4 regions of the Oceanobacillus aidingensis genome follow, and region 4 is predicted to be linked to each of the others. Evidence: riboswitches for the same ligand, from Rfam matches in the RefSeq annotation. Region 4 holds a riboswitch; each other region holds the start of a gene.
The links. Region 4 has a riboswitch for S-adenosylmethionine ahead of ACFO3P_RS03065 (homocysteine S-methyltransferase family protein). Riboswitches for the same ligand answer to the same signal wherever they lie in the genome.

Region 1 (3,131 bases), on a different contig from region 4:
CTGCGGTCAGGAAAATAATTGTATTTGGATGTCCAGCCACACTTGGCTCTAAGCTGTTATCAATATTTTCTAATGGATAAGCTGCCCGTGTATTTTCTGTTAACGAAGTATCATCATAATCCGGGACGCGTGTATCTTCATCCAAGGCGACATTTTCCAGAACAGATCCGTAGCGGATCGCATCAAAGATTTGCGGTTCTTTTTCTGCGGATAAATTAATGCATTTTGCATAGCAGCCGCCTTCAATATTAAAGACACCCTCGTCACTCCAGCCATGCTCATCATCACCGATTAATCTTCTGTCAATGTCAGCTGAAAGTGTGGTCTTTCCAGTTCCGGATAACCCGAAAAATAAAGCAACATCGCCTTCATCTCCAACGTTAGAGGAGCAATGCATGGACAGAACATTTTGCTCAGGGAGCAGGAAATTAGCTACAGAGAAGATAGATTTTTTTATCTCTCCAGCATATTCTGTTCCGCCGATAAGCACAATGCGCTGTTCAAAGGAAATGAGAACAAAAGCCTCGGAGTTTGTACCGTCAACTTCCGGGTCTGCTTTAAAACCGGGAGCGGAGATTACTGTAAAATCAGCTTCATGTAATTGCTCCATGTCTTTTTCAACAGGAATAAATAATTGTCTTGCGAATAAATTATGCCAAGCGTATTCATTGATTACCTGAATAGGCAGTTTGTATTTTTCATCCGCACCCGCATAAGCTTGCAGGTGAAAAATTTCCTCTTGGTTATCTAGATAGGCAATCACTTTGCCCAGCAGCTGATTAAAGACTTCCTCTTCAATAGGCTGATTAACATTTCCCCAGTCTACCTTATCCGCTGACAAAGCATCTTTTACAATAAATTTATCTTTTGGAGAACGTCCCGTGTATTTTCCAGTGGTGGCACGGACCGCGCCAGTAGATGTTAATTTTGCTTCATCACGATGAATAATTTTTTCAATAAGCTGGCCAACAGAATAGTTGCTGTAAATATTAGTTAAAGTGAGCTCCTCCAGTATACTTCTCCGCAATATTTTCATAAAGCAATTATTCACTCCTTAATTAATGGTTTAGAATTGATTTTATCTTGAAATATGTTTATTAGTATAACACATTAAATATAATAGTCCATACTAATTTATAAAAAATTATTTTTTCTGTCACAAATGATAATAAGGTTGACAGGAGAGGCTTGTTTCGTTAATCTAAATATTGAACGGATACTCTTATTTGGAGATGGTGGAGGGACAGTCCCGATGAAGCCCAGCAACCTCACTTGAAGTGAAAGGTGCTAACCTGATGCAAGGATCATTCCTTGAACAATAAGAGCGAAAGGCCAATAAGTTTTCCTTTCCTCATATATTTTGAAGGAGAGGTTTTTTTGTTTTTAGGAGACTTTTTAAATATCCTCTAAAAAATGAAACCACATTGGGTGGAATGATAAATTTATATTGAAATAGAGTTCCGTAACATTATTGGAGAAGGGGAGTTAGCCTTATGGCTGCAAATCGTCGTTTATTTACTTCTGAGTCAGTTACTGAAGGGCATCCGGATAAGATGTCTGACCAAATTTCAGACGCTATTCTGGATGAGATTCTCTCGAAGGATCCGAATGCCAGAGTAGCTTGTGAAACTACGGTTACAACTGGAATTGTTTTAGTTGCCGGAGAGATTTCTACAAGTACATATGTAGATATTCCTGCAATTGTACGTGAAACAGTACAAGGAATTGGCTATACACGGGCAAAATATGGTTTTGATTCAGAAACATGTGCTGTATTGACTGCTATTGATGAGCAGTCTCCTGATATTGCCGGCGGTGTGGATGTTGCGCTGGAAGCAAGACAAGGACAAGAAAGCGAAGAAGAAATCGAGGCAATTGGTGCCGGTGACCAGGGATTAATGTTTGGTTATGCATGTAATGAAACTGAAGAGCTGATGCCTTTACCAATTTCTTTAGCACACCGTTTATCCAAAAGATTAGCAGATGTCCGGAAGGAAGAGATTATCGGCTATCTGCGTCCAGACGGGAAAACACAGGTAACCGTTGAATACGGTGAAGATAACCAGCCGCTGCGTGTAGATACGGTTGTCATTTCCGCGCAGCATCATCCGGATATTACGAATGAACAAATCGAAGCGGATATTATTAAACATGTTGTCGAAGCTGTTGTACCCGGTGAATTACTGGATGAAAAAACAAAGTACTATATTAACCCGACCGGGCGCTTTGTTTTAGGCGGTCCGCAAGGCGATGTCGGCTTGACCGGAAGAAAGATTATTGTAGACACTTATGGAGGCTATGCCAGACATGGCGGCGGCGCTTTTAGCGGTAAAGATGCAACGAAAGTGGATCGTTCTGCTGCATACGCGGCCCGTTATGTTGCTAAAAATATTGTTGCTGCAGGTCTTGCTGATTCTTGTGAGGTTCAGCTGGCTTATGCGATTGGCGTTGCACAGCCCGTTTCTATCTCAATCAATACGTTCGGTACAGGGGAAGTCAGTGAAGAGAGATTAGTGGAAGCAGTCCGGGAGCTTTTTGATTTGCGTCCGGCAGGTATTATCCGCATGCTTGATTTAAGAAGGCCAATCTTTAAAAACACAGCTGCTTACGGCCATTTCGGACGTACAGATATTACATTCCCATGGGAAAAAACAGATAAAGTCGAAGAATTAAAAGCGTTGACTGCAAAATAAAAAAACGTCAGGTGTTTGAAGATGCCTGACGTTTTTCTTTGGAATAGGATGGTTTTACTCATTTCCGCCCATGTTTGTTTCTTTTAAATAATATTGTCCTTTTTCCACATAGGATTTACGGATGCGGTCCATTTCTTGATAGTCTTTATCGGTTAATTCACGAACCACTTTAGCCGGCCTACCCATAGCTAATGTGCGGGGCGGTATTTTTTTGCCCGGCGGCACCAGACTTCCTGCGCCGACAAAAGCATGCTCCCCGATCTCTACGCCATCTAAAATAATGGACCCCATGCCAATCAGCGCATGATGGCGTATAATTGCTGAATGCAAGGTGACTTGGTGTCCAACAGTGACATCATCTTCAAGAATTAACGGCATATCAGGACTTTGATGCAGCATAGAGAGATCCTGGACATTGGTACGCTTACCTATTTTTGT
Region 2 (3,131 bases), on a different contig from region 4:
GTAACGTACATGACGTCTGTTTCATAACGCAAGTGTCCAAATCGGTAAGCTAAGTCACCCAGGCCTCCAGCGCCGACTAATCCGGCCATAGCAGTTGCCCCGATAAGGCTGATTGTTGCGATGGTTAATGCAAGAACAATGGCTGGTCTCGCTTCACGCAGCATCACATTCCAAATAATTTGATGTGTCTTTACTCCCATCGCTCGATATGCTTCGATAACACCTTGGTTGACCTCTAACAGGGAGGATTCAATCAGTCTGGCGATATAAGGAGCTGCATTGACAACGAGCGGCACAATAACTCCTTTTACACCAATGGTTACACCTACAATCAATTTGGTGAAAGGAAGCATAAAGAATAAAAGAATAATAAATGGAATGGACCGGATGACGTTAATCAGCAGGTTTAAAGACTGATAAACAAACTTATTTTGCAAGGGTTGTCCCGGACGTGTCAAAACTAATAGAATAGCTAAAATAACGCCGATAATAACAGCGAAAAACAAAGAGATTAAAACCATTTGAAGAGTTTCTATTATGGCATCATAAAACTCTGAACCCCATTGATCAATAAATGCCTGCATGTTAATTCACCCCCAATTCTTCTACTTCTACGCCTTGTTCTTTTAAGAAGGAGAGAGAATGTTCTACTTGATGCTCACTGCCAATCAAATGAACGACAAGGTTGCCGACAATGCCATTTTTTAATTCGATAATATTGGCAGTCAGAATATTCGGCTCTACATAAAATTGCTGTGTTACCTTAGACAACAGCGGCTGACCTGTATTTTCACCAAGGAAGGTTAAACGAATTACTTTGCCTTCTAAATTCAATTCATCAATTAAACGATCCGATAATTTTCGTTGTGAAATGGTATTTAAGAACTTTTTAGTCGTCGGCTGTTTAGGTTTTGTAAATAGTTCTATCGTCGAACCTTGTTCAATGAGGTTTCCATTTTCAATAACATAGACATAATCGCATATTTTTTGGATAACGTTCATTTCGTGCGTGATTAATAGTATTGTGATCCCAAGCTCTGCATTAATTTTTAATAATAGTTCGAGAATGGAATTTGTCGTTTCTGGGTCGAGTGCGCTGGTTGCCTCATCGCTCAGGAGGACCTGTGGCTCCTGTGACAGCGCCCTGGCAATAGCGACACGCTGCTTTTGACCGCCGGAAAGCTGGGAAGGATAAGCATCTTTTTTCTCAGATAAATCGACAATATCTAAGTATTTCATGACTCTTTCCTTAACCTCTGCCTTCGGTACGCCGAGTAATTTTAATGGAATCGCAATGTTATCATAGACACTGGCAGTCCTTAATAAATTAAAATGCTGAAAAATCATGCCGACCTTTTGTCTTGTTTGCCGGAGCTTTTCTTTTGACAGCTTCGTTAAGTCGGTTCCATCAATCCAAACCTTTCCTTTCGAAGGAGACTCCAGTAAATTGACACAGCGAATTAATGTACTTTTTCCTGCACCGCTGTAGCCGATTACGCCATGGATTTCTCCTTTATTGACAGAAATCGTCACATCGTCCAGTGCAGTAACATCCTTTCCTTTTTTGGAGGGGAAAACTTTTGTGACATTCTCTAATTTGATCATCTGCTGTTTTTCCTGCCTTTCTATCATTATGCTGCAGTTGATAGGTAATATTGTTTGCAGCTGTCTTGTCAGAATCGATACAATTTCTAAAAAAGAGCCTCTCTAGGGTAAGAGAGGCTCGAAAATGTAATCTTATTTTCTGCTCTCATCTTTCAAGACGGGTGTCTTGCTGGAATTAGCACCTTTTTTTAAGGTTGCCGAGCTTCAACGGGCCAGTCCCTCAGCTGCTCTGGATAAGAGGTGTGGTAGTAATTGAATTGTATTCTTTAAAAGTATCTTATTTTACAAGTTTCGTCAATATTTATTTTTGAAACAGCTGCAGTTTCTCAATACGTCGAATAGCTTCGCGAATACGATTCTCTTCTACGAGTAATCCGACGCGTATATAACCTTCTCCATTCTTTCCGAAACCATTCCCGGCTGCAACGGCTACATCCGCCTCTTGTAATAAATAATCAGCAAATGTTTCACTTGTAAATGCCGCTGGTACAGGGAGCCAGGCAAAGAAAGAGCCTTTCGGTGCAGTGACTTCCCAGCCGATACGTCTGCATTCTTCTATGAGAACATCTCTGCGCTGTTCATAGCGTTCCACAAGCGAGGTGACACAGCTTTGGTCCCCTAATAATGCTTCCGCAGCTGCCTTTTGAATAGCTGGGAAAAGACTGACAAATAAATGGTCCTGCAGAATATTAATCGCTTCGATCATATCTTTGTTGCCAGCAGCAAAACCGACTCGCCAGCCGGCCATATTATAGGTTTTGGAAAGGGTGTACAGCTCAACGCCGACATCTTTCGCTCCTTTTGTCTGTAGGAAGCTTATTGGCTGATAGCCGTCGAAACCGATGGCTCCATAAGCGAAATCATGAACAACACCGATATCATTTTCCTTCGCTAACGCAACGGTATCTTCAAAAAATTCTTTCGTTGCGACACCTCCGGTCGGGTTGTTTGGATAGTTGAGATATAATAGCTTGGCAAGTTTCTTTTGTTCCGGCGTCAGGGCAGCATAATCTGGTAAAAAATTGTTTTCCTCTAATAATGGAAACGTGTCATAAGTAACGTCTGCTAATGAAACACTGGACAAATAATCTGGATATCCAGGGTCTGGCAAGAGCATTAATTCGCCTTCATCCATAACAGCTAAAGGGAGTTCTGCCAAGCCAATTTTACTTCCGAACAAAATAGCAATTTCTGAAGCAGGATCTAAATCGACATTATATTCTCTTTTATAAAACTGTGCTGCAGCCCCTTTTAATTCATCGGTACCGCGGAAAGGGGAATATTTATGGGCAGCCGGATTTTCGGCGCTTTCCTGAAGTGTACGGATAATATGCGGCGGTGTCGGCTGATCCGGGTTGCCTTGTCCGAGATTGATAATATCTCTTCCTTCTTCCAGGGCTGCAGCGACTTTGCCGGCAAGGGATGCAAAAAATTGAGCAGGAAGCTTTTCTACACGACGGGATAACTTCATCATCTATCGACCTCTTTATACTAGTTTGTGAATTTTATAATTACATCTAATAGTA
Region 3 (3,131 bases), on a different contig from region 4:
CGCAGTATAACCGATTAAAGCAATCGCTGTAACCGTCAGCCCCGATACAAGTGCAGGCTTGGACTCCGGAAGCAGCACCTTAAAAATAATCGTACTTGCTTTAGCTCCCATTGCTTTTGCAGCTTCTACAACTCCTTTGTCTACTTCTTTCAATGCAATCTCCACTAATCTTGCATAGAAAGGTGCAGATCCGAGGATTAAAGCCGGCAGTGCAGCATTAGGACCGCGCAATGTCCCTACTACAAAATCGGTGAAAGGAAATAACAGCAGGATTAATATAATAAACGGAACGGCACGAAATACATTGACAAATGTTGCAACAACAAAATTAATCAATCGATTTTCCCAAAAGTTCCCTTTCGACGTTAAAAATAACAGCAGCCCTAAAAGTAAGCCAATAATGGCTGTGCCGACTAAAGCTATAATGGTCATGTAAAGTGTTTCTTGAGAAGCTTCTACTAAATCTTCTATCGTAACGTTTGGAAATAATTCCTCAAGCATGCTGAATTACCTCCAATTCAATAACATCCTGTTCCTCCAGGTACTGCATTGCCTCTTTCAGCTGATTTCCAATCAGCTGAACAATCAATGTCCCATAGCTCCCGACCTGTGTCTGGGTGATTTTCCCCTGCAAAATATTAACATGGATATCAAAATTCTTCACAAGCTGGCTGATTACGGTCTGATTTGCACTTTCTCCTAAAAACTGAATCCGTAATAACGCGCCCTCTTGATATCTTTCCTTCAACTCTGTCATGTCTTCCTCTTCCTCATCCGGACCAGTCAGCTGTTCAACAAACTTCTGCGTTACCGGCTGCTTTGGTCTGGTAAATACATCGAGAACCGTTCCTTCTTCTACCACTTTCCCTTGTTCCATCACAGCAACCCGATTACAAATTTTGCGGATAACATGCATTTCATGGGTAATCAAAATAATGGTTAGACCCAGCTTTTCATTAATATCCTGCAATAAACGCAGGATTTGATTCGTTGTTTCCGGATCAAGTGCGGAGGTCGCTTCATCACAAAGCAGGACTTTCGGTGAATTCGCCAATGCTCTTGCAATTCCGACCCGCTGCTTTTGTCCGCCGCTTAACTGTGCCGGATAGGCATTTTCCTTTCCTGCCAAGCCTACTAATTCAATCAATTCCAGCACCCGCTTTTTCCGGTCGCTTTTCTCCACACCGGAAATCTCAAGCGGAAATTCTATATTTTCAGCGACTGTCCGGGACCAGAGCAGATTAAAATGCTGGAATATCATTCCAATATCCTGCCTGGCGATACGCAAATCCTTTTTCGATAAGGAGGTAATAACCTGATCACCGATTTTTATCGTACCTGTCGTCGGTTCTTCCAGCCTGTTAATCAAGCGGACAAAAGTACTTTTCCCTGCCCCGCTGTATCCGATGACGCCATAGATATCTCCATCTGCTACGTTAAGATTTAAATTATCAACAGCGACAATATCTTTTTTTTCTAAAGAGAATATTTTCTTCAATCCTTCAATGGATATCACTTTATTTCACTCCTATATGTGTACAAACCTATTTTATTGTGTACGATTTACTTTTCTCTTCATTGAAAAAGCGTCTTTCTGCAAGAGAACAGAAAGACGCTTTATTATACACAATATCGTCCATTGCTCCCTTATCTTTACAGTTTCCTGCAGGAATTGGCACCTTTTCAATGATTGAAGGTTGCCGCGGTTTCAATGGGCCAGTCCCTCCACCGCTCTTGATAAGAGTTTGCCTATTTTTAAATGAAGTGCCATTATAGTAGCATGCCATTTGTGCCTTGTCAATCACAATCCCTAGCCATTCACTCAGGTTTCTGTGGAATCTGCTGCTTCTCGTATATTGAACCGTCCTCTTGTACAGAAAAAACTTAGTTGTTTATTGCTGTGAATAATTCCGGTTTGTATTTCATCAAATACTGATAAATATTTGCTGTCGATTGAAACGTGTACACTTTCTCAATCATTTTACCGTTTTCCATAAATGCAAGACATGGCACGCTTTCGACTTGATGAGACTGCATAAAATCAGGGTGCATGGACGCGTTCATCTCCGTAAATATATCAGTTTTATGCAGTCTTTCTATTTTTTCAAGCATAGCGCGGGCTACCGTACATGTCCCGCAAAATGGTGTATAAATATATAGTATGAATCGTTGATGATTCTTTTCTTCTCCACTAAACTGTTTCAAGTTCATTCCCCTCAATCTTTTTCTTCCCATAAAATAATATATGCTGAGTGAAAGGATTACACTGATTGCGTATAAAACGACTTCGCATCTTTCCTTATTTATTTCCTCGGCGAATAGAATCCATTCTTATTTTAACGTTTTACGTTACCATTTTGCAAGGTAATTGAGATTGATTCCAATGCGTTTTCCTGCCAGAATACTTGCCAACATTCTTTTTGGGGTGGCGGCAACCTCACGAAATTCACTGCTTACATAAATATGCTCTGCGTGCGGCAGTTCCCTGGCTAGCTGTTTTCGGAGTTTCATTCCCGAATCATCCTCGTCCACCAGAATAAATACATCTGTATCGTCCAAATGATAATATTCCAACAGCTCTTCAAATTTTTCTACACCGATGGTTCCATTTGTACAAACAATGGTGATGGTATTGTCGTCAAGAATTTTTTCTAGATGCTTTTTATCAGATAACCCTTCAACGATTATGACTTTGTTGTAATCATCTTCCATCATCGTTTTGCACTCCTTATCGAAGTGATTAGGTAAACATCTTTTTTAACCTAATCCTATCCTATGCTTTTTCTATATTATATGAAAAGAAAAGAGCTAACTATACACGAATGTGGAAAAGTCAGCTCTTTTTCACCTATTTTTAGAGCCTTTTTTGAAAATTCAGGAGCAGCGCCTGTATTTTCTCTTTCTCTAAAATAGGTGTAATGTAATTTTATTATCCTTCGATAAATTCCTGGTATGCTTTCGAATCTAATAATTCCTCTAAATCTGCTTCATTCTCAAGTTCAATAACAATCATCCATGCTTTTTCATGCGGTGATTCATTCACAAGCTCTGGGCTGTCTTCCAGTTCTTCATTTACTTCTACCACTTTTCCGCTGACTGGAGCATACAGCTCGGATACCGTTTTAACAGAT
Region 4 (3,131 bases):
TGTTTTTGTCATGTTATTCCTTCTCCCTTTTTGGTAGATAGTATTTATTATGGCAAAATGGCAAACGATCGAACTGGAAAACCGCTTGCTTTTTCAGGCTTGGGACTAATATTGAAAATCACAGCTCCTTTTGCCGGCAATTGATCCAGATTCGTCAGCAGCTCTACTTGAAAAGTATCCTGCTCTAATACATAATACTCGCCGATCAATGAACCATTTTTTCTGGCATCCACAGCCGCATCCGTGTCAAACGTTTCATGACCCACTGCTTTAATCTGTCTTTCTTCAAATAAGAACTTCAGAGCATCGAGCCCCCATCCGGGTAAATGACTGTCTCCATTCTCATCCTTATTCTCAAATGCACCTTTATCCGGCCAGCGCTTGCTCCAATCTGTCCGTAACGCGACAAATGTACCCGCTTCAACCTTTCCATGCACCTCTTCAAAAGCTAAAATGTCCTCCACCGTTAAAATATAATCATGGTTTTCTCCGGCTGCTTCTGATTTATCAATCACAACGATTGGGAGGACAACTTCTTTTAAATCCAGCTCCTCTAAATAGCGCTGATCACGAACAAAATGAATAGGTGCATCAATATGTGTGCCATATTGTCCGGAAACACTGAACTGCTGTGCGAAAAACCCGTCATCATGCGTATATAATGTTTCAAACTCGGCATCTTTAAATGCGGCAAAATGCGGCGAATTAGGACCGAATGTATGTGTTAAATCTACCCATGTTTTTGATTTTAGTGTTTCTAACGCGTGTAAGATTTCATTTTCTTTGGTAACTGTCATGATAAGCCGCCTCCCAATATATTGTTTTACGCTTTTGTTTTGTAATCTGTGATATGATCCTGCAATGTTTCATCTTCACCAAATAAAAAGTGTTTATGCATATCTGGAGAATAAATTGAATTAATTGTTTCGATGCCGACAGCTTCCGCAACCGCACGCAGCATTGCCGGTGAAGCTCCACAGCATAAACCGATATAATTCACGCCGATGCTATGTGCTTGTTTCGCCCATTCTGCCAGCTCATAGCGGTTATGATATAGCGGATCCAGAGAAGTCGGGAAGGTTGTTTCCGTTGGTAAATGACAGCTGCACCCTCCATCCGGCAAGTTAAAGAAGGTTGGATTCTCTTCTGTTGTCCGGTATGGAATCGGCAGTGCTCCAACATACCCGTCTACTTTGTCACGAATCTTTTCTAAATACGGCTGCATCGTGTCCGGCCCCCGGAAACAGTTCATCCCAACAACCAAGGCGCCGTTATCCTCTAAAATCTTACATGACTCTTCCACTGTGTAACCATCACGTAAAATGTTTTCACCCATTAATCCCAAGGTAATAACTGCCGGTAAATCATATTTTTTAATTTCCTCTAAAGCAATCAATGCTTCTTCATGATAATAAAAAGTTTCTCCGTTAATATAGTCAACATCCTCATCCTTACACCATGAAACCATTTCATTAAACATCGCTCTGACTTTATCCTTGGATTCCTGATCTTCCGGATTAAAAATATTGGTGTTCGATATATTTCCTGCAACCAGAGCTTCCTCTGTCGGATGTTCCTTTGCTACTTCCTTCGCTAATTTAATAGCATTTCTATTTAGAGGCTCTAATAAGTCCTCTTTACCGATAATGCGCATTTTTTCTCGGTGTGCGTTGTATGTAAAGGCAAGCACTACATCGGAACCTGCTTTCATGTAATCACGATAAACTGCCTTTAGCGTTTCCGGGTTATCCAGCGCTACTTCGGGTACAAAGGAGCCCGCCTGCAAATACCCTCTGCGCTCCAATTCAAATAAATATCCTTCCCCTACAATAACTGTTCCTTGCTTTAATCGCTCTTCCAAACTTCTTTTCGCCATCGTTCCATTCCTCCTGTAAGCTTTTAATTATTTGGTTCGCTGCGGATAAGTCGATATAGACACGAAAAAACCTCTTCTTTCAGAAAGAAGAGGTTTTGAGTACGATATCAATGTCTCTTCTTATCTGCTAGCTAACGCTACTGGAATTGGCACAGTTCTTTTATAAGTCTGTTGCCGAGGCTTCGAAGGGCCAGTCCCTCCACCTCTCTGGATAAGAAAATGTATTGCTATTTATTTGTTGTAGATAACTATATATCTATTTGAATTCCATGTCAATAAGAAATTTTAAAAATATTTCAGCGGTTTTTGAATCGGTTTGAATGAATCTTGTAAATATCTCATATCATAGAGAGAAGTTCCAAACACGCACGGCTTTATATCTCTAAGCAGATGTTTAAATTCCGTAAAAAAAAGGAATGTTAATTTCATGGAGAAAAATTCATAAAATGTTCAAAAAGTATAGACACACCCGAAAAATAAGCATATAATACAAATTAATTCTAAAACATGTAGACATTATATTGAATTTATTCTTCATTATTGGTATAATTAATTCTTTCGCTTTAAGAAATCGAATCAAAAAATATATTTATCATACGGAAGGGGGCGTAGATGTTGAATAGATATTTGATGATTGCTTTAATGATTATCCTTTTGCCAATGACACAATTATTCCCAGGTGTACATCACAGCTACGTTCTCACCGATCATGAAATACTGATTGATTCCCAATCGTCACCTGATTTAGGCGTTGGCGGAAATGACCAGCAAGATAAATCATTTATAGCAAGTCCAGGTTTAGTCATTACCTTATTCTTATTAGGCAGTCTCTGTTTATTCACTACGATTGTGCGGGTCAACCGTACGAAACAGCTGCTGACACCTGTTTTCTATCAATCCAATTTCGTGGTTTAAGCCTCTTTTAATAAAAAAATTAAAAATTAAAAGAGGAGGCAAAAACTATGATGATTTTCAGATTAATTGTTATTGGGTTCTTTTCACTGACTGCATTGTCCGTTTTCACTTATCAAGGTGTTGAGGTATTTCATGCAGTTGCGGATATATTCAGAGCAAAATCATAAGCTATCGTGTACCCCTTCGTACAATAAGCTTTTTCACCCTATACTAATCAAAAGGCAGCCAATGAAATGGATTCATTGGCTGCCTTTTTTGATTTAAGAGAAGTCGATGCTTTATTTAAAATTACCGCCGCGTACTTCTGACACATCATAGACAGTTACAAATGAAGTGGCAT

Region 1: it holds a riboswitch for S-adenosylmethionine, as region 4 does, so the genes downstream of both, metK (methionine adenosyltransferase) here and ACFO3P_RS03065 (homocysteine S-methyltransferase family protein) in region 4, are expected to answer to the same signal.
Region 2: it holds a riboswitch for S-adenosylmethionine, as region 4 does, so the genes downstream of both, ACFO3P_RS11535 (methionine ABC transporter ATP-binding protein) here and ACFO3P_RS03065 (homocysteine S-methyltransferase family protein) in region 4, are expected to answer to the same signal.
Region 3: it holds a riboswitch for S-adenosylmethionine, as region 4 does, so the genes downstream of both, ACFO3P_RS13590 (methionine ABC transporter ATP-binding protein) here and ACFO3P_RS03065 (homocysteine S-methyltransferase family protein) in region 4, are expected to answer to the same signal.

The regions. Positions count from the first base shown of each region.
Region 1 is NZ_JBHSFT010000037.1:6,341-9,471, reverse strand. It holds gene pckA (phosphoenolpyruvate carboxykinase (ATP)) at 1-1,036, opposite strand, end outside; SAM riboswitch class I at 1,220-1,325, shown strand; gene metK (methionine adenosyltransferase) at 1,494-2,693, shown strand; gene ACFO3P_RS14725 (gamma carbonic anhydrase) at 2,748-3,131, opposite strand, start outside.
Region 2 is NZ_JBHSFT010000016.1:66,158-69,288, reverse strand. It holds gene ACFO3P_RS11540 (methionine ABC transporter permease) at 1-590, opposite strand, end outside; gene ACFO3P_RS11535 (methionine ABC transporter ATP-binding protein) at 586-1,605, opposite strand; SAM riboswitch class I at 1,748-1,845, opposite strand; gene ACFO3P_RS11530 (pyridoxal phosphate-dependent aminotransferase) at 1,907-3,076, opposite strand.
Region 3 is NZ_JBHSFT010000020.1:88,926-92,056, forward strand. It holds gene ACFO3P_RS13585 (methionine ABC transporter permease) at 1-501, opposite strand, end outside; gene ACFO3P_RS13590 (methionine ABC transporter ATP-binding protein) at 494-1,516, opposite strand; SAM riboswitch class I at 1,645-1,744, opposite strand; gene ACFO3P_RS13595 (thioredoxin family protein) at 1,885-2,205, opposite strand; gene ACFO3P_RS13600 (toprim domain-containing protein) at 2,350-2,715, opposite strand; gene gcvH (glycine cleavage system protein GcvH) at 2,930-3,131, opposite strand, start outside.
Region 4 is NZ_JBHSFT010000002.1:104,158-107,288, reverse strand. It holds gene ACFO3P_RS03075 (5-methyltetrahydropteroyltriglutamate--homocysteine S-methyltransferase) at 1-12, opposite strand, end outside; gene ACFO3P_RS03070 (cyclase family protein) at 48-797, opposite strand; gene ACFO3P_RS03065 (homocysteine S-methyltransferase family protein) at 824-1,876, opposite strand; SAM riboswitch class I at 1,994-2,094, opposite strand; gene ACFO3P_RS03060 (hypothetical protein) at 2,489-2,791, shown strand; gene ACFO3P_RS03055 (YitT family protein) at 3,070-3,131, opposite strand, start outside.